4 regions of the Pantoea sp. SO10 genome follow, and region 2 is predicted to be linked to each of the others. Evidence: predicted binding sites of a transcription regulator. Region 2 holds the regulator's gene; each other region holds the start of a gene.

Region 1 (4,471 bases), 470 kb from region 2:
AGTTGTTCAGCGAAATGTGCTGCGCCTGCGGCGCCTGACGCATTGCACGTTCGGTCAGATCGCGGTGGGTAATCACCAGATCAACGTCGCCCGGCAGCGAGTTAATCGCCGTGTTGGTGACAGAGATATTGCTTAGACCCGCGTCCTGCACTTTCTTACGCAGCACGCCTGCACCCATCGCACTTGAACCCATACCGGCGTCACAGGCTACGATGATTTTACGCACGTGGTTCAGGTCAACGCTCATCGCATCGCCAGCGACTGGCGAACCGGCAACAGCCTGACCTTTTGACTGCGCTTTCATATCCTGCATGCGCTGTGTCGCCGCTTCGATATCTTCATCTTCTTTCACTTTGCTGGTTTTCAGCAGGATAGCTGAGACCACAAAGGAGACGGCAAACGCAGCGATAATGGCAGCGATATTCGCGAAGTAAGCGCCTTTTGGCGTCATCGCCAGCACCGCCAGGATAGAACCTGGAGAAGCCGGAGAGACCAGGCCGCCGTTCAGCAGTGTCAGGGTGAATACGCCAGTCATACCGCCGAGAATAACCGCCAGCAACAGACGCGGCGCCATCAGCACGTATGGGAAGTAAATTTCGTGGATACCACCAAGGAAGTGGATGATCGCTGCACCGCCTGCAGATTGTTTGGCGCTACCGCGGCCAAATACCATGTAGGCAACCAGCACGCCCATACCCGGACCAGGGTTGGCTTCAATCAGGAAGAAGATTGATTTGCCCGCCTCGCTCGCCTGCTGGATACCCAGCGGAGAGAAGATACCGTGGTTAATGGCGTTATTGAGGAACAGGATTTTCGCCGGTTCAACAAAGATTGAGGTCAGCGGCAGCAGGTTGTTCTGCACCATCAGATTCACGCCCGCGGCGAGAATGTGAGACAGGCCTTCAACCAGTGGACCGATAGCGACAAACGCCAGCAGCGCCAGCAGCATACCGATGATACCGGCCGAGAAGTTGTTAACCAGCATCTCGAAGCCGCTTTTGATCTTGCCATCAACAACGCGGTCAAAGGATTTGATTGCCCAGCCGCCCAGCGGGCCGGCAATCATGGAGCCGAGGAACATCGGCATATCGGCACCGACAATCACGCCCATGGTGGTGATCGCACCGACCACGCCACCGCGATCGCCGCCAACCAGACGTCCACCGGTGAAACCAATCAGCAGCGGCAGCAGGTAGGTGATCATTGGGCCGACGAGTTTCGCCAGCGTTTCGTTTGGAATCCATCCGGTTGGGATGAACAGCGCAGTGATGATACCCCATGCGATAAACGCACCGATGTTAGGCATCACCATATTACTCAGAAAGCGACCAAAGCTCTGAACCTTGACCTTTACTGATGAGGACATAAACCCACCCCTTATTGAGACGCGCTGCAATAAGAGAGCGCGTTTGTTTTTGTTTGAACGTTACGGCGGGGGCCGTGGCATTACTGTATGCACGCGGACTCTAGCACTAGTTTATTACGCTGCGTAGAGCTGCACCTAAGTGTGATGCAGATCACGCTAAGCTGGGGTGGTTGGGGGGCAATAAGGTGACATCGATCACAAAAAGGCGCTGTAAGAAAGCAACGGTGCCGAAAAATTAAGCAAAACAAGGCGATGAATGTGACTTAAGTCACCTTTTAAGGTGGGTGCTTTGTTGTGTAAGTGTGATCAATGTCACAAACTATTTTTGGTTGAAAATGCGCCAGATCACAATATGCTGCAGCAGACAAGTGAGCTGTAAGGAAGTGACGAAATTCTGGAAAGGGACAACAGACTTTCAGGGTCGCCATTGATGGCGACCACTAAAATAGTTCGGCTGTTACAACCCGCCTTGCACCGCATTTTGTGCTTGCGTCAGCGCTTGCGCGTTGCTGGAGAGATTGCTCATCAGCGTGTTGTATTGCGTTGCCTGATCCTGGGTTGGGAACTGTACGCCGCCATCGTTGAAGGTTACGCGCGTGCCTTGCGATTGCAGATAGTCGCCGGTTTGCACGGCTGCCTGGCTCAGCGCCTGCAGCTGTGGCAGCAGCGGAATCAGCGTGCTAGCTGGCTGCGTCACGACTTTGACGTAGGCCGCGTCATACACTTTCTTCAGATCATCCGGCTGCTTCAGGGTGGCTTTGCTGCTGTCCGCCTGCATTTTGGCGCTCTGAATCTGCTGGGTCAGCACGCTCAGATTGCCGCTGGCCTGGCGCAGGCTATCGCGACGCGTGAGGTAATCCTGGGGTACACGAATCGCTGCTAACTCATCAACCACCGGGCGCATACCTTGCTCAATCGCCTGATTGGTCTGCTGCGAGAAGCCATAAAGGATGGCGTAGTCGCTGGCGTAGTTGCCGAAGGTTTGCTTTTGGTTTTCACTCAGGCTTGGCAGATGTTCGCCACTGCGCATCACCGTGTTCTGAAGGAAGTCACTGAACGCTTTACGCTGATCGCCCTCTTTGTCACCGCAGGCTGTGAGTTGCAGCACCACTAACGCGCTGACCATCAGCATGCCGGTACGCATCCAGATGCGAGAAATTCCTGACGCCATGATGAACTCCTGTTATGGCTAATTCGATTCGATGGGAATGGTCCTAAAGAATAGTGCAATGGCCTGACGGGTACAACGGGCGGCGTTTGCCTGGTGCGCATAAATGCGCACCCGATAAGGAAATGGCGGAATTCCAGGGTCACCAATAATGGTGACCGTTTTAACACGTTAAATCAAAACACCAGCGCCTGCCCATCCTTACGGCTTTCAGTGGCGGCGATATAGAAGCCTTGCGGATCGCGCACAATCGCCTGCGCACCGCCGAAGTTATAGCCAAGCAAAGGATCTTCCAGCGTAATCTGGTGCCCCATCTCGCGCAGCTTCGCCAGCACGTTACGGTCGATGCCGGGTTCAACCACCACCGCACGTCCTTGCTCAACGCGCCAGCGCGGTGCATCAATCGCTGCCTGCGGGTTTTGCTTATGCTGCATGATGCGCAGCGCCATCTGCAAATGACCTTGCGCCTGCATCGGGCCGCCCATCACGCCAAACGACATCAGCGGCTGGCCGTTACCGTCGAGGGCAAACGCTGGAATGATGGTGTGGAACGGACGTTTGCCGCCGGCCACCACATTGGGATGCTGCGGATCGAGTGAGAAACCGCAGCCACGATTTTGCAGGCTGATGCCGGTGCCCGGCACCACTACGCCAGAACCGAAGCCCATGTAGTTTGACTGTATAAAGGAAACCATCATGCCGCTGGCATCAGCGGTAGAAAGATAAACCGTGCCGCTCTGCTGCGGGGAGCCAAAGGTAAAATCTCCGGCCCGATCGGGATTAATCAACTGCGCGCGCTGTTTTAAATACTCATCACTGAGAAGCAATTCTGCCGGGAACTCAAGGTGATCGTAATCGCTGACATAGCGATCCAGATCGGCCAGCGCCAGCTTCATCGCTTCAATCGACAGATGCAGCCACGGCACCGAATCCGGTTCATAGCGACCAATATCCCACTGTTCCAGAATGCCCAACGCAATCAGGGTGGCGATGCCCTGACCGTTCGGCGGCAGTTCCTGCACCGATCCGCTCGCAAACGGGCGCGATAACAATTCTACCCAGTCGGCGCGATGATTTTTCAGATCATCAAGGCTCAGCGCCGCACCATGCTGCTCAGCAAACGCCACTATCTTTTCCGCCAGCTCGCCACGATAGAAGGCTTCACCGCGCGTTTCGGCGATTTTTTGCAGCGTTTCGGCTTGCGCCGGATTACGGAACAGCTCGCCGGCACGCGGCGGTCGTCCATCGGGCGCAAAGCACTCGACAAAACCAGGCTGATCTTTCAGCTTGTGGTAGGCGCGCTGCCACAGATGACCAATCAGCGGTGAAACCGGGAAACCATCGCGCGCGTATTCGATGGCCGGTTGCGCTAGCGTGGTGAGTGGTAGCGTGCCAAAGCGTTCGGCCAGCACCACCCACGCCGAAACCGCGCCCGGCACGGTGACCGCTTCCCAGCCAATTTCCGGCATGGCATCGCGTCCGGCAAAGCGTTCCGGGTTCCATGCGGTGGGCGAGCGGCCCGAGGCATTCAAACCGTGCAGCTGTTTGCCATCCCAGATAATCGCAAAGGCGTCACTGCCGAGTCCGTTGCCGCTAGGCTCCAGCACGGTCAACGCCATTGCACTGGCAATCGCCGCATCTACCGCATTGCCGCCCTGTTGCAACATACGCATCCCGGCTTGCGCCGCCAGCGGCTGCGAAGTGGCAACCGCGTTGCGCCCCATCATCGGTACGCGGTGTGAGGCATAGCTGACGTTAAAATCCAGTTCACTCATGATCGTTCCTTAGTGTGAGTCATCACGTGGGTCGAGCGCGTCGCGCAAACCGTCGCCCAGCAGGTTGAAGCCCTGCACGGTGAGAAAAATAGCCAGGCCGGGGAAAATCGACATCCACGGCGCCTGTTCGAGAAAGCCTTTGGCGGTATTCAGCATCGCACC
Region 2 (4,471 bases):
ACAGCCCATCAAGGTATCCATCATACGCGGCAGCAGAAACTGCGCGCCGTTCAGCGACAGCAATTGCAGCGAATACACCGCCGTGACGGTAAAGCCAATCATCGACCAGCCATAATATTTCCGCGTGATCAGATAGCTCGCCAGCGTAATCCCCAGCATAAACAGCAGCGTGATCGATTCCGGCACCGCCAGCTGCAGTGACGCGGCGGCGATCAGCAATCCGGCGAAAGTGCCCAGCGCACGGTGCTGAATACGCACGCGCGTGGCGTTGTAACCGTTCTGGCTGACGAACATGATGGTCATCAGAATCCAGTAAGGTTTGGGGATGTTGAAGAACAGCGCCAGCGAGCTGCCAAACATCAGCATCACAGCGAAGCGGGCTGCGGTGCGTAACGCGGTGGATTTGAATGACAGATAACTGCGCAGCGCCGGCAACAGCGGCAAACGGCGCTGGCGATCGGCCATCAGGTCACGCGTGTAGAGCGGCTTCTGCGTACGCAACACGCGGGCGATGCGACTGAAGTGATACAGGCAGAAGTTGCCGACCGGATTATCCGGATGCTGGCGTGCAATTTTCTCCAGCGCGCCGAGCTGTTTCTCCATGTGAAAACGATCCGGCAGCTGATGGTAGAGAATCGCATCCGCCAGCACGCGCAGCCGCGCCGAGATAATTTTGGCGTTCCAGCGAATCACCGCTTCAGCGTGGCTCTCCTCAACCAGCTTCTGCACCTCTTCGGGCTGATGCAAACTCACGGAGATGTGTTCCTGTAAATCCAGCGCAACCTGGAAAGCGCGCGTCAGGCGTTTGTGGCTGTTATCGCGGCTCGCCGACAGCATATGCATTTGCTGATAACAGGTGGTGATGAGGTCGACCGCCTTTTGCTGGCGCGCCAGCAGCGGCGGCAGCGCTTTCTCTGGATCGGTCAGCTGCGTCAGTAAGGTGTATTTGGCATCGCAGTAATCCGCCAGCTCGCGGAACAGCAGGCTGAGCGATTCGCGCATCGGCTGCTCTTTCCACAGCCAGAACCAGAACCAGTTGAACAAGCCGTACCACAGCGTGCCGCCAATATAGAGCAGCGGCGGCACCCATATCGGCATGCGTCCCACTAAGCTGAGCGTAAAGATGGCGGCGATGAGTGTGGCGGGCAGCAGGCGCGCGTGCAGCGGGCCGATTTCGCCGGTTACGCCAATCAGCAGCGGCAGCGCCAGTAAAATCAGCGGCAGCGGTATCTGGTAAGCGGTGAGGATTTGCATCAGGAAACTGCCGGTGGCAAACAGCGAACCACCCACAATCAGGCGTTTGAAGAAGCGTTTGTGCGGCGTATCCAGTCCCGCCATGTTGCAGCAGGCGGGCACTAACGAGAACAGCAGACCTTTTTGCAGATCGCCAAACAGCCAACCGAGAGCCACAGGCAGGCACAGCACCAGCGTTTGCCGCAGCGCATAGTTAACTTCGGGATGATAGATGATTCGGCGCCACATCAGCTCATCGCAAATAGAAACGGCGCGATGTTGCCATCACGCCGTGGGTGAGAAGAAATTAGCGGGTGCCGTAAACGACGATGGTTTTACCGTGTGCGGAGATCAGGTTCTGATCTTCCAGCATTTTCAGGATACGACCCACGGTTTCGCGTGAGCAGCCCACGATCTGACCAATCTCCTGACGGGTGATTTTGATTTGCATCCCGTCTGGGTGAGTCATCGCATCTGGCTGTTTGGCCAGATTTAGCAGCGTTTGCGCAATACGTCCGGTGACATCGAGGAAGGCAAGGTTGCCCACTTTCTCAGATGTCACTTGCAGACGACGCGCCATTTGCGAAGAAAGTCGCATTAAAATATCCGGGTTTACCTGAATCAGCTGACGGAATTTTTTGTATGAAATTTCAGCCACTTCGCAGGCAGACTTCGCACGCACCCAAGCACTACGTTCCTGGCCTTCTTCGAAAAGACCGAGTTCGCCGATGAAATCCCCCTGATTGAGGTAGGAGAGAATCATCTCTTTGCCTTCTTCATCTTTAATCAGTACCGCTACGGAACCTTTTACGATGTAGTACAGCGTTTCCGCTTTCTCACCCTGATGGATGAGCGTGCTTTTGGATGGATATTTGTGAATATGGCAATGGGACAGGAACCATTCGAGTGTAGGGTCTGTTTGCGGTTTGCCGAGAACCATTCGCTATTATCCTCTGTTGTAATCGTGCCCAAAACACAGGGGGCATTTTTTTCCCTGTCAGGCGGTTTAATCGTCGAGCGTTTCCAGTAAAGGAAAAATTATTCCGGGTGGACTCTTAAGCTACGCTTTTGATTCTTCCGGCCTTCGTCTGTGATGACGAAAATATTTTCAGCACTGTTTGTAGCACAGCTTTTGCGAGCTGTCTTGTGTTGTCTCGCTTCAGCAGAAGGGGGATTACTCTGGATTGCTGTTTGTCAGGTGAAAGCGTACTCTGGCGGCAAAACCGCCGCTTCAGGAGAAAGAATCATGCAGGCACGAGTGAAATGGGTGGAAGGTCTTACCTTTCTCGGAGAATCCTCATCCGGCCATCAGGTATTGATGGATGGTAATTCCGGTGATAAAGCGCCAAGTCCAATGGAGATGGTGCTGATGGCCGCGGGCGGCTGTAGCGCTATTGATGTGGTGTCGATCCTGCAAAAAGGGCGCAGCGATGTGGCCGATTGCGAAGTGAAGCTCACATCGGAACGCCGTGAAGAAGCGCCACGCATTTTTACCCACATCAACCTGCATTTTATTGTCAGCGGTAAAGCATTGAGCGACAAGGCCGTTTCGCGTGCGGTTGATCTGTCAGCGGAAAAATATTGTTCGGTAGCGATCATGCTGGGTAAAGGCGTCGAAATTACCCACAGCTATGAGGTGATCGAGTTATAACTCGGATTGTAGCGGCGCAATTCATTGCGCAATAAATTGCGCCGCTACGGAATGACTTCGCTTATTCAATCCGCTTCCCTTCAATCAGTCGCTGTACCAGCGGCAGCATAATCAGCTCCATCGCCAATCCCATTTTGCCACCCGGCACCACCAGCGTATTGATGTGCGAAATAAACGATCCCTGAATCATCGCCAGCAGATAGGGGAACGCGATGCCTTCCAGACCACGGAAATGGATCACCACGAAGCTTTCGTCGAGCGACGGAATTTCGCGTGCGGCAAACGGGTTTGAGGTATCAACGGTCGGCACGCGCTGGAAGTTAATGTGGGTGCGCGAGAACTGTGGCGTGATGAAGTTAATGTAATCCTCCATTGACCGTACCACCGAATCCATCACCGCTTCGCGTGAATGGCCGCGCTCGCTGGTGTCACGCACCAGCTTCTGAATCCACTCAAGGTTAACAATCGGCACCACGCCAACCAGCAGATCGACATGCTCCGCCACATTTTGCTGCTGCGTGACCACGCCGCCGTGTAAGCCTTCATAGAACAGCACATCGGTGTTTTCCGGCAGCGGCTGCCACGGCGTAAAAGTGCCCGGCACCTGATTCCACGGCACGGCTTCATCGTAGGTATGTAGATATTTGCGCGATTCGCCAAGGCCGGTTTGGCCGTAATGTTTAAACGTCTGCTCCAGCAGGCCGAAGTCGTTGGCTTCCGGGCCGAAGTAGCTGATGTGACGCCCGAGATCGCGCGCCTTGCGGATCGCCATGTCCATTTCCGGACGTGTGTAGCGATGGAAACTGTCGCCTTCGAGTTCCGCCGCATGCAAATTCAGCTGCTGGAAAATTTTACGGAAGGCGAGGCTGGTGGTGGTGGTTCCGGCGCCGCTGGAACCGGTGACGGCAATAATTGGATGCCTGGCTGACATAACAGAGCTCCCTGTGAAGTCCGGCGATGAGCATTGTTACCACGAATTGCCGCGGGGTGCATCAGCCGCGGAATTCACCCTTCGGCATAATATTGATCGATTCATGCAGTTCCGACCACACCAGCACCACGTCGCCGCGCTCCAGTTGGCGGCGTACGTCGGTGACTTTTTGCAGCAAACTGCGTTCCTGCTCGCCGTAATCAGTGCCTTCGCGTAACACGAAGGTTTCAATCAGGTTTTCCAGCGTGTCCGCTTCGAGTTCTTGCCAGGGAATAATCACAATTACACATCCAGATAAGTTGAGAGCCAGTCGGGCACGCGCTGTTCCAGCCACATTTTCGGTTTAAGAACGGTGCCGCCGACGAAACCGACGTGGCCGCCTTGCTGCGTCAGCTGATACTGAATGGAGGCTGACAGCTGGTCAGGTTGCGGAATAACGGCATCGGTCATAAAGGGATCGTCTTGCGCGTGAATGATCAACAGCGGTTTACGCACGCCGGTCAGCAACGGCATCGCGCTGGCTCGTTGATAATAGTCGTTGGCGTCAATAAAACCGTGCGCACGTGCGGTTATCGCATCATCGAACTCGCGTAAGCGGCGGAAAGCACGTAACTGGCTGAGATCGACCGGCAGCGTGCCAGGCCAGGCGCGCAGTT
Region 3 (4,471 bases), 1.9 Mb from region 2:
ATCACCGCGTTCGGGGCGTACGGGAACATCACCGGGCAGTCGAGCGCCGGTTTTGCATCCGGCACCAGACGCATGGCGATACCACGGAAAGCCGGCACCAGTTCGTTCAGCAACAGACGCACGCCGCTATACAGCACGAACACACCGCACACGAACTGAATCGACTGCATAAAGGCGTACATCAGGTAGTTCATGCCGTTGCTGTACTGGCCGATAAATTCCGGACCGGCGGCGACCGCAGGGATCAGATACATCGGCACCATCACCACCGCCATCGACAGATAGGTGTCCTGCAGGAATTTAAAGTTATCGGGCAGTTTGAGATCTTCGGTGGAGCGCGACCCTTTGCCCACCACCTTTGCCACCGCCGCCGTCAGCAGATAGCCAATGGTGCAGAAGTGCCCGAGCGCCACGTCGTCAGAATCGGTGATGCGGCGCACCACCGGTTGGGCCAACGCAGGCATCACCACCGCCATAATGCCGCCAAAAATGCCGCCGGTAAGGATCAGAGGTAAACCTGTCAGCCCCGCTTTATAGCCAATCACCGCACCGATGGTCGCCATCCACAGCAGCGCCTGACCAGTAAGGAAGATGTATTTGAACGGTGTCAGACGCGCAATGATGATGTTGACGATAAAGATCACCAACAGCGTCAGCGCCACTTCTGAACCCAGCTCGCGGTTTGCTAACCCGGCAATGGCGGCAACGTCGGTGATATAACCCTGCATGCCAAAGCCGTGGGTGAAAATGGTGTTCAGGAAGGTCAGCGTACCGACAATAATGTTGATACCGGCCATCATAATTAAGAAACCGAGCAGGGTTTTAAAGGTGCCTTCCACCACCTTGCCCGCCGATTTTTTTTGCAGTAGCAGACCAATCAGGGCAATAAAGGCGATCAGTATCGATGCCTGCCCCAATAAGTCTTTTACCAGGAAGTCGATGACACTATTCATGATTAGCAACCTTTAAGTTACGTTCTTTCATAAACGCCACGATTTTCTCTTCAATTTCTGCTTTGTCGGTCAGCTTATTGAGAATAATCACCCGCTTGATCTGTTCCGGGCTGGCATCGGCATTTAACACATCAGCAAAGGCTTTCTGAGTTAAAATCATGTCGGATTTAAAGGCGTTGGCTTCAGAAATGGTGGTGTGATCAATATCAGCATCAATTTCGAGTTTCTTTAATACTGACTTGGCGCTCATTTCAATCGCAAAGCTTGAACCCAAACCACATCCACAGACACATAATATTTTCAGCATGGCTATTTCCTCACAGAATTTGCAGTTGTTTAGCGAGTTTATAATGATGCCCTTCCGTATCGACCAGGCGTTTTTTCATGCTTATTAAATCAATCGGAATCGGTCGATTACTGCCATTAATAATCACCGCTTTATTGCGCATTCCCGACTGAATACAACGCGCGACTTCACTGGCCATAATGGTGCCCTGATAAATCTCTTCACAAGTAGGATCGCCATTACGCAGGCCATAACCGATAATCGTTTTACGAATACGCACACCAATTAACGGTTCAATTTGTTTAATTAAGGTATCGATAGCGCCCTGAAAGCCCGGCGAATATTCACGGGTATAGCCTTCCGAGCACAAAATTATCACGCTGTTCTGCGCCGCCAGCCGCTGCGTGATGCGTTCCGCCAGCTCCTGCGGTGCAATCTGGCATTCCGGTATCAGCGCGAAATCGGCATTGGATTTGATCGCTGACTGCAAGGTTAATTCACCGCAATAACCACCCAGCAGCTCCACCATAAATACACGACCGGTTAAGGCGCGGCCGGTATTACGTAACTTCGCCACCTCTTTTAACACCTGCTCACAGGCGGTGGAGAAACCGATGCTGTAATCACTGCCAAAGACATCGTTATCGATGGTCATGCCGACGCCAAAACAGTTGACACCAAATTCGCTCAGCGTATGCAGGAATTGTAATGAGCCGTCTCCGCCCGCCATAATTAATACATCGATGCGCAGCGATTTAAGGTGTTTGGCGATCATCTCATATTCCGGGCGAATTAATTTCCTGCTGGTTCGTCCCGATTGCATCACCGGAATAGCGGCGATGGCGTAATCCACTAAATCACGTTGGGATATTTCCTGATGATTGTTTTCCAGCAAACCTGGAATACCACCATTAAATAACACCATTTCCGCTTGAGTTAAGCGCGATATTTGATACACAAAGTTATTAATCCCGGTGACATCGCCACCGCTGATCACCATGCCAATTCTCATTGTCATCATCCTTTATGCTGTGCGTCTGGAATTCATTCTTCCGATTAATCGCATTGTTATTTGCAACGAATGTCACACTTTTGCGATGAATTTCCCGAGTGAGATAATTGACAGCATCCAACAAAGGCTTATTTTTGTGATATAAATCACATGGCATTTTTCACCTTAAAACCTTAATAACAAATAAAATCATAGGTTTATATTTATTTTGCGTAGTAAAATCAGCAGACCAAATAAACGCCCTCTCCGCGATTTTTATTTCGATCTATTTTGTGATTTCCCGCGCATTTTTATTGGTTCCTGCCGGTTATTCCGTAAAGTAAAAAGGGATAATGATTCCGTGCGTTATTTACGCGTCAGGGCCAGTGAATGATTGACTCAGTGCAGCTGCGCTTGTCCAATACCGTGGCAGATAAAGAATAAAGAAGAGAAAATGAGCATGCAGAAGGATATGTTGCGTAAGTTGGCCGCGGTGGTGGGTGACAAACAGTTATTAACCCATGCGGATGATAAAGCCTGGTACATAAAGGGGTTCCGTGTCGGACGCGGTGACGCGCTGGCGGTGGCGGTGGCGTTACCGCAAACCTTGTTGCAGCTGTGGCAAACACTGCAGGTGTGCGTGGCGCACGATGTGATTGTGTTGATGCAGGCGTCAAATACCGGCGTCACCGGCGGCTCAACGCCCGACGGCAATGATTACGACCGCGATATCGTGATCATCAGCACCCGCCAGCTCAAAGGCGTGCAGGTGATCGATCAGGCGCGCCAGGTGATCGCCTTCCCCGGCACCACCTTGACCGAACTGGAGCACACCTTACAGCCACTCGGGCGTGAACCGCACTCGGTTATTGGATCATCCTGCATTGGCGCGTCGGTGGTCGGCGGGATCTGTAATAATTCCGGCGGCTCGCTGATTCGGCGCGGCCCCGCGTTTACCGAAAAATCCCTGTTCGCCCGTATTCATGAGGATGGTCGCCTGGAGATGGTTAATCACCTCGGCATCGAGTTGGGCGACACGCCAGAAGTGATGCTGGCAAATCTCACGCAGCAGCAGTATCAAACCGGCGAGCAAGCCGATTGGCAGGGTAAAATCTGGGCTGATGACTACGCCGACCGCTTACGAGATGTAACCGCGGATTCCCCAGCACGCTTCAATGGCGATCTGCGCTACCTGCACGACAGCTCGGGCAGCGCCGGTAAAGTGGTGGTGTTCGCTGTACGCTTGCCCACCTTCGAAGCCAGCGCCGGCAGCGACACCTTCTACATCGGCACTAACGATGAGAACGTGCTGGTGGCGCTGCGCCGTTTCCTGCTAACCGAAATGAGCGAACTGCCGCTGCAGGCGGAATATATCCATCGCAATGCCTTCGATTTAACCGTGCGCTACGCCAAGCATATGTATCTGGCGATTCGCAAACTGGGCCCGCAGGCCATTCCGCAGATGATGGCCAATAAAGCCAAATGGGATGTGCGCGTCAGCCACCTGAAATTCCTGCCGCGCAATTTTGTTGATCGGGTGCTGCAATTCTTCAACCAATTGACGCCGAGCTTTATCGCGCCGCGCATCATGGATTACCGCAGCGAGTATCAACATCATCTGATGATCAAAGTAGAGTCGCCGCAAACCGCCGAGTTGCAGAGTTTACTGCAGCAATTCTTTGCTGAGCAGCAAGGCGGCTTTTTCCGCTGCGATGCGCGTGAAGCGGCAGATGCGTTTTTGGTGCGTTTCGGCGTGGGCGGCTGCACCATTTCCTACTGCGACGCGCTGGGTTACAACCCCAACGAGCGGCTGGTAGCCTTCGATGTGGCGCTGCGCCGTAATGACGATGCATGGCGTTTGACGCTGCCCGATCATCTGGCGGCGCAGGTACAGGTTGATTCGTGCTGCGGGCACTTCTTCTGCTTCGTCAATCATCAGGATTACGTGCTGAAACCCGGCTACGACGCAAAAGTGTTTAAGGAAGAGGTGAAACGGTATCTGGAACAGCGCGGCGCGAAATATCCCGCCGAGCACAATGTCGGGCACCTTTATCAGGCGTCGTGTGAGCATGTCGCGCACTGGAAACAGCTTGATCCCACCAACAGCTGTAATCCAGGGATTGGTAAAACCAGTAAGAAGAAGTTTTGGCGGGAGATGTAGCAGCGGCAACCAGGTCGCCCTAAATGGCGGTCCTACGAGATTTATGGCGAATTAATTCGCGTACGCTTCGGTTGAAATCG
Region 4 (4,471 bases), 890 kb from region 2:
GCAATCACGCTGTCGAGAAATTGCAGGTTGTAATCGCCGGGCACGCCGAACAGATGACGGATGCCAGCTTGCTGTAATCGGTGCAGTAAATAATCGCCAACGTTCGGGTTTTTCATCGACAGCTCCTTGTTAAGGGGATAATCAGGAGTATTAGCGATGTGGCTGAATTGGCGAGATATTCATCATCGTGGCGTGGTGATTTGTGGCAAGCATTCGTTACGACGACAGATAATTCTGTAAGTTGCGATCTTCGGCGCGTTTCGCCTTAGTGTAAACGCATACACTGATATGCTGATGTCACTTTCTCCCCTATGAGACAGGAACGCTGCATGAGTGCTTTTCCCCATCCCGAACGTTATCAACAGATGCAATACCGCCGCAGTGGCCGTAGCGGCCTGAAGTTACCGGCGATTTCACTGGGTTTGTGGCATAACTTTGGCGACAGTACGCGCGTCGATAACAGCCGTGAACTGCTGCGCCATGCCTTTGATCGCGGCATTACCCATTTCGATCTCGCCAATAATTACGGCCCGCCGCCGGGATCGGCGGAATCCAACTTTGGTCGCATTCTGCGCGAGGATTTTCAGGGACTGCGTGACGAGCTGGTGATTTCAACTAAAGCCGGTTACACCATGTGGGACGGCCCATACGGCGATTGGGGTTCGCGCAAGTATCTGATTTCCAGTCTCGATCAAAGCCTGAAGCGCATGGGATTGGAGTACGTTGATATCTTCTATCATCACCGCCCCGATCCCGAAACGCCGCTGGAAGAGACCATGCGTGCGCTGGATCAGGTGGTGCGTCAGGGCAAAGCGCTGTATGCCGCCATCTCCAACTATCCGGCAGACAAAGCCGCCGAAGCGATTGCGATTCTGCGCGACCTCGGCACGCCTTGCCTGATCCACCAGCCGCGTTATTCGATGTTTGAACGTACGCCTGAGCAGGGTTTACTGGATGTGCTGGGCGACAACGGCGTTGGTTGCATCGCCTTCTCGCCGCTGGCGGGTGGCGTGTTAACCGACCGCTATTTGCAGGGTATTCCACAAGACTCGCGCATCGCCAGCGGCAGTAAGTTCCTGAATGAAAACCAGCTGACGCAAGAGAAGATGGAAAAAGTGCGTCAGCTGCAGGCGATTGCCCAACAGCGCGGCCAGAAGTTGGCGCAGATGGCGCTGAGCTGGGTGCTGCGCGATGCGCGTGTCACCTCGGTGCTGATTGGCGCCAGTAAAACCGCGCAAATTGATGATGCGGTTGAGATGTTGAGCCAGCCGGAACTAAGCCAGGATGAGATCGACGCTATCCACAATATCTTAGTGTAAACGTTTACCCGCCCGGCATTGGTCGGGCGTTTTCCGCAGCAGAAAATTCTCATTTCAGATTTCCCTCAGCGTTTTCAGACTGATTCTCAAGGCTTACCTGGTCCGATGTGGCAAACTAGCGCAACGGTGGCAGTTATAAGCTACTGAAAAGGAGAAGTTATGAAACGTGCCATTTTGTTTGCCGCCTTGCTGGCAACCTTATCCCCATTGGCTATCAGCACAGCACAAGCCGACAGCGCCACCATCAATTTGGGTCCGGGCGTTACGCTGCATCTCGGCGATCGCGATCGTCACGGTAATTACTGGGACGGGGGGCGCTGGCGCGAGCCGCGCTGGTGGAACGATCGTTATCAGTACAACGATCATCGCTGGTGGCGTCACGAAGAGTGGAAACGTCATCGCGCCTATGAACGTGAGCGCGAACGCCGCTGGCATGAGCGTGAACGTCGTGAACATCACCGCCACGATCATCGCCATGATGATCGTCGAGGTCACCACGATCACCATCATCACTAAACAAAAAATCCCGCACAATGGCGGGATTTTTCTTTTCTCTGGCAGTTACCAACCGAGCGCTTCGCCGACCAGCAAATAGAGATTGAGGGCGATCACCAGCACCACAATCAGCCGCCCGGCATTCTGCATCAGACGCGAGTTCACCATCTCATCGCCCATCAATTCGCGGTTGCCGGTAAAGGAGAGCAGCGGAATCAGCGCCAGCGCGATACCAAAACTCAACAGCACCTGACTCATTACCAGAATGCGCGTGGGATCCCAGCCCGCCCAAATTACTATAAAAGAGGGCAACATGGTGATGGTGCGGCGGAACCACAGCGGAATGTGGAAACGGATAAAGCCCTGCATCACCACTTGTCCCGCCAGCGTGCCAACCACGGTTGAGGAGAGACCGGCAGCCACCAGACTCAAACCAAACACAATTGCTGCCGCTTCACCCAACAGCGGTTGCAGCGTTAGGTATGCCTGATCGAGATCGACGATGCTGGAGTGACCGCTAAAGTGAAACGCCGCGGCGGCGGTGGCCATCATCGCCAGATTCACAAAGCCAGCGATGGTCATGGCGATAGCCACATCCAGCTTGGTTGAACTGTAACGTTGCGCCTTGCTGCCTTTATTGCCGTGCTGCGTCAGCGCCGAGTGCAGATAAATCACGTGCGGCATAATGGTGGCGCCTAACACACCAGCAGCGAGGAATACCGCATCCGATGTTGGCAGCGATGGCAGCGCCATGCCAACCACCAGCTCACTCACTTTAGGCTGGGAGAAAAACAGCTCCACAATATAAGCCGCCGCTACAAACAGCAGCAGACCGCCAATCACCAGTTCCAGCGGCTTCTGCCCGCGACTTTGCAGCATCAGAATCAGGTAGGTCGCGATACCGGTTAACACCGCACCCTGCAGCAGGGAAATGCCAAGTAATAGCTTGAAGCCGAGCGCCGCGCCGATAAATTCAGCGAGATCGGTGGCCATGGCGATGATTTCCGCCTGCACCCAATAGAACCACACCGCCGGGCGCGGGAAGCGATCGCGGATGTGTTCTGCAAGATTTTTGCCGGTAGCAATGCCCAGCTTGGCGGACATCAGCTGGATCAGCATCGCCATGACGTTGGCCCACACCACCACCCATAACAGCTTGTAGCCGTAGGCGGCGCCGGCCTGAATGTTGGTCGCGAAGTTGCCGGGATCGATGTAGCCAATCGCCGCAATAAAGGCGGGGCCCAGCAGCGCGAGTTTGATCTTTCTGGCTCCGCGAGCGGCGCGCTCGGCGGTGCGGCTTTCTAGCATAGTTTTACCCTGTCCTAATGCTTGTTGACCTGTCCAGATTAAGGGTCATTCAAGGCAGATGAAATTTGGTTATAGTTATTGTAGTAATAGATGGTGCTATAAAGTATAGCCATTGCTATACATTGCGGTAAAGTCAGTTCTTGCTAAAAACAAATGCAACGCAAAAGACTCTACTCTTGGGTTATTTTATAGACAATGTTTTTGTGGATATTTCTTGTGATGAATTTGTAATAGGGTTGTGAGCGGTCAGACTTATCTGAGAAAAAACGCGATAGCGAATACTTATAATGTGGTTTTGATCTCGTTTTTAAGTAACGCGTTACATAGAATACGCAACAAAATACAACCCTCCTCAAATTTGGAGCCGACATGTCCCATGTTTTGCATTTTCTTTTAGCACTAGTGGTGGTAGCGGTGCTGGCCTTGCTGGTCAGCCACGATCGTAAAAGCATCCGTCTTCGTTATATCGTTCAACTTCTGGTAATCGAAATTCTGCTGGCCTGGTTCTTCCTGAACTCCTCCATCGGTCTCGGCTTTGTGCAGGGCTTCGCAGGATTCTTTGATCATCTGCTCAAATATGCCGCCGAAGGCACCAACTTCGTGTTTGGCAATATGAGCGAAAAAGGTCTCGCTTTCTTCTTCCTTAACGTGCTTTGCCCCATCATTTTCATCTCTGCGTTAATCGGTATTTTGCAGCATTTCCGCATCTTGCCGTGGGTGATTCGCGGCATTGGTACCGTGCTGTCCAAAGTAAACGGTATGGGCAAACTGGAATCCTTTAACGCCGTGAGTTCTCTGATTTTGGGACAGTCAGAAAACTTCATCGCTTATAAAGATATCCTTGGCAAAATGTCACAGCGCCGTATGTACACTATGGCAGCGACTGCCATGTCGACGGTTTCGATGTCAATTGTCGGCGCCTACATGACCATGCTGCAGCCAAAATATGTGGTGGCCGCGCTGGTATTGAACATGTTCAGCACCTTTATTGTGCTGTCGCTGATTAACCCGTACCGCGTGGATAGCGAAGAAGATCTGCAATTGCAGGACCTGCATAAAGGCCAGAGCTTCTTCGAAATGCTGGGCGAATACATCCTCGCCGGTTTTAAAGTTGCGATGATTGTTGCCGCAATGCTGATTGGTTTTATCGCCTTGATCACCGGTCTGAACGCGCTGTTCGACCTGATTTTCGGCATCAGCTTCCAGGGCGTGCTGGGCTATGTGTTCTATCCATTTGCGTGGGTGATGGGTGTTCCTTCACACGAAGCGCTGCAAGTAGGCAGCATCATGGCCACCAAACTGGTTTCCAACGAATTCGTGGCAATGATGGATCTGCAGAAAATCGCCGG

The links. The regulator CRP, encoded in region 2, controls carbon source genes, mostly activating them, when cyclic AMP is high. The targets are predictions, from matches to a motif close to ATGTGANNNNNNTCACAT.
Region 1: FCN45_RS00440 (PTS mannitol transporter subunit IICBA) is a predicted target of CRP. The motif match lies at 1,506-1,523, and genes of this name have one in related genera.
Region 3: FCN45_RS09200 (6-phosphofructokinase) is a predicted target of CRP. The motif match lies at 2,386-2,403, and genes of this name have one in related genera.
Region 4: FCN45_RS13660 (NupC/NupG family nucleoside CNT transporter) is a predicted target of CRP. The motif match lies at 3,410-3,427, and genes of this name have one in related genera.

The regions. Positions count from the first base shown of each region.
Region 1 is NZ_CP040095.1:90,609-95,079, forward strand. Features, by position in the region: gene FCN45_RS00440 (PTS mannitol transporter subunit IICBA) at 1-1,366, opposite strand, end outside; gene FCN45_RS00445 (DUF3053 domain-containing protein) at 1,824-2,537, opposite strand; gene FCN45_RS00450 (gamma-glutamyltransferase family protein) at 2,711-4,309, opposite strand; gene FCN45_RS00455 (ABC transporter permease) at 4,319-4,471, opposite strand, start outside.
Region 2 is NZ_CP040095.1:3,842,684-3,847,154, reverse strand. Features, by position in the region: gene FCN45_RS17840 (YccS/YhfK family putative transporter) at 1-1,482, opposite strand, end outside; gene crp (cAMP-activated global transcriptional regulator CRP) at 1,541-2,173, opposite strand; gene FCN45_RS17830 (OsmC family protein) at 2,480-2,884, shown strand; gene FCN45_RS17825 (phosphoribulokinase) at 2,946-3,815, opposite strand; gene FCN45_RS17820 (YheU family protein) at 3,877-4,095, opposite strand; gene FCN45_RS17815 (hydrolase) at 4,098-4,471, opposite strand, start outside.
Region 3 is NZ_CP040095.1:1,969,030-1,973,500, reverse strand. Features, by position in the region: gene FCN45_RS09210 (PTS sugar transporter subunit IIC) at 1-953, opposite strand, end outside; gene FCN45_RS09205 (PTS sugar transporter subunit IIB) at 946-1,260, opposite strand; gene FCN45_RS09200 (6-phosphofructokinase) at 1,271-2,251, opposite strand; gene dld (D-lactate dehydrogenase) at 2,685-4,391, shown strand.
Region 4 is NZ_CP040095.1:2,950,910-2,955,380, forward strand. Features, by position in the region: gene FCN45_RS13640 (alpha-keto acid decarboxylase family protein) at 1-116, opposite strand, end outside; gene mgrA (L-glyceraldehyde 3-phosphate reductase) at 330-1,319, shown strand; gene FCN45_RS13650 (DUF2502 domain-containing protein) at 1,479-1,835, shown strand; gene FCN45_RS13655 (Nramp family divalent metal transporter) at 1,881-3,122, opposite strand; gene FCN45_RS13660 (NupC/NupG family nucleoside CNT transporter) at 3,492-4,471, shown strand, end outside.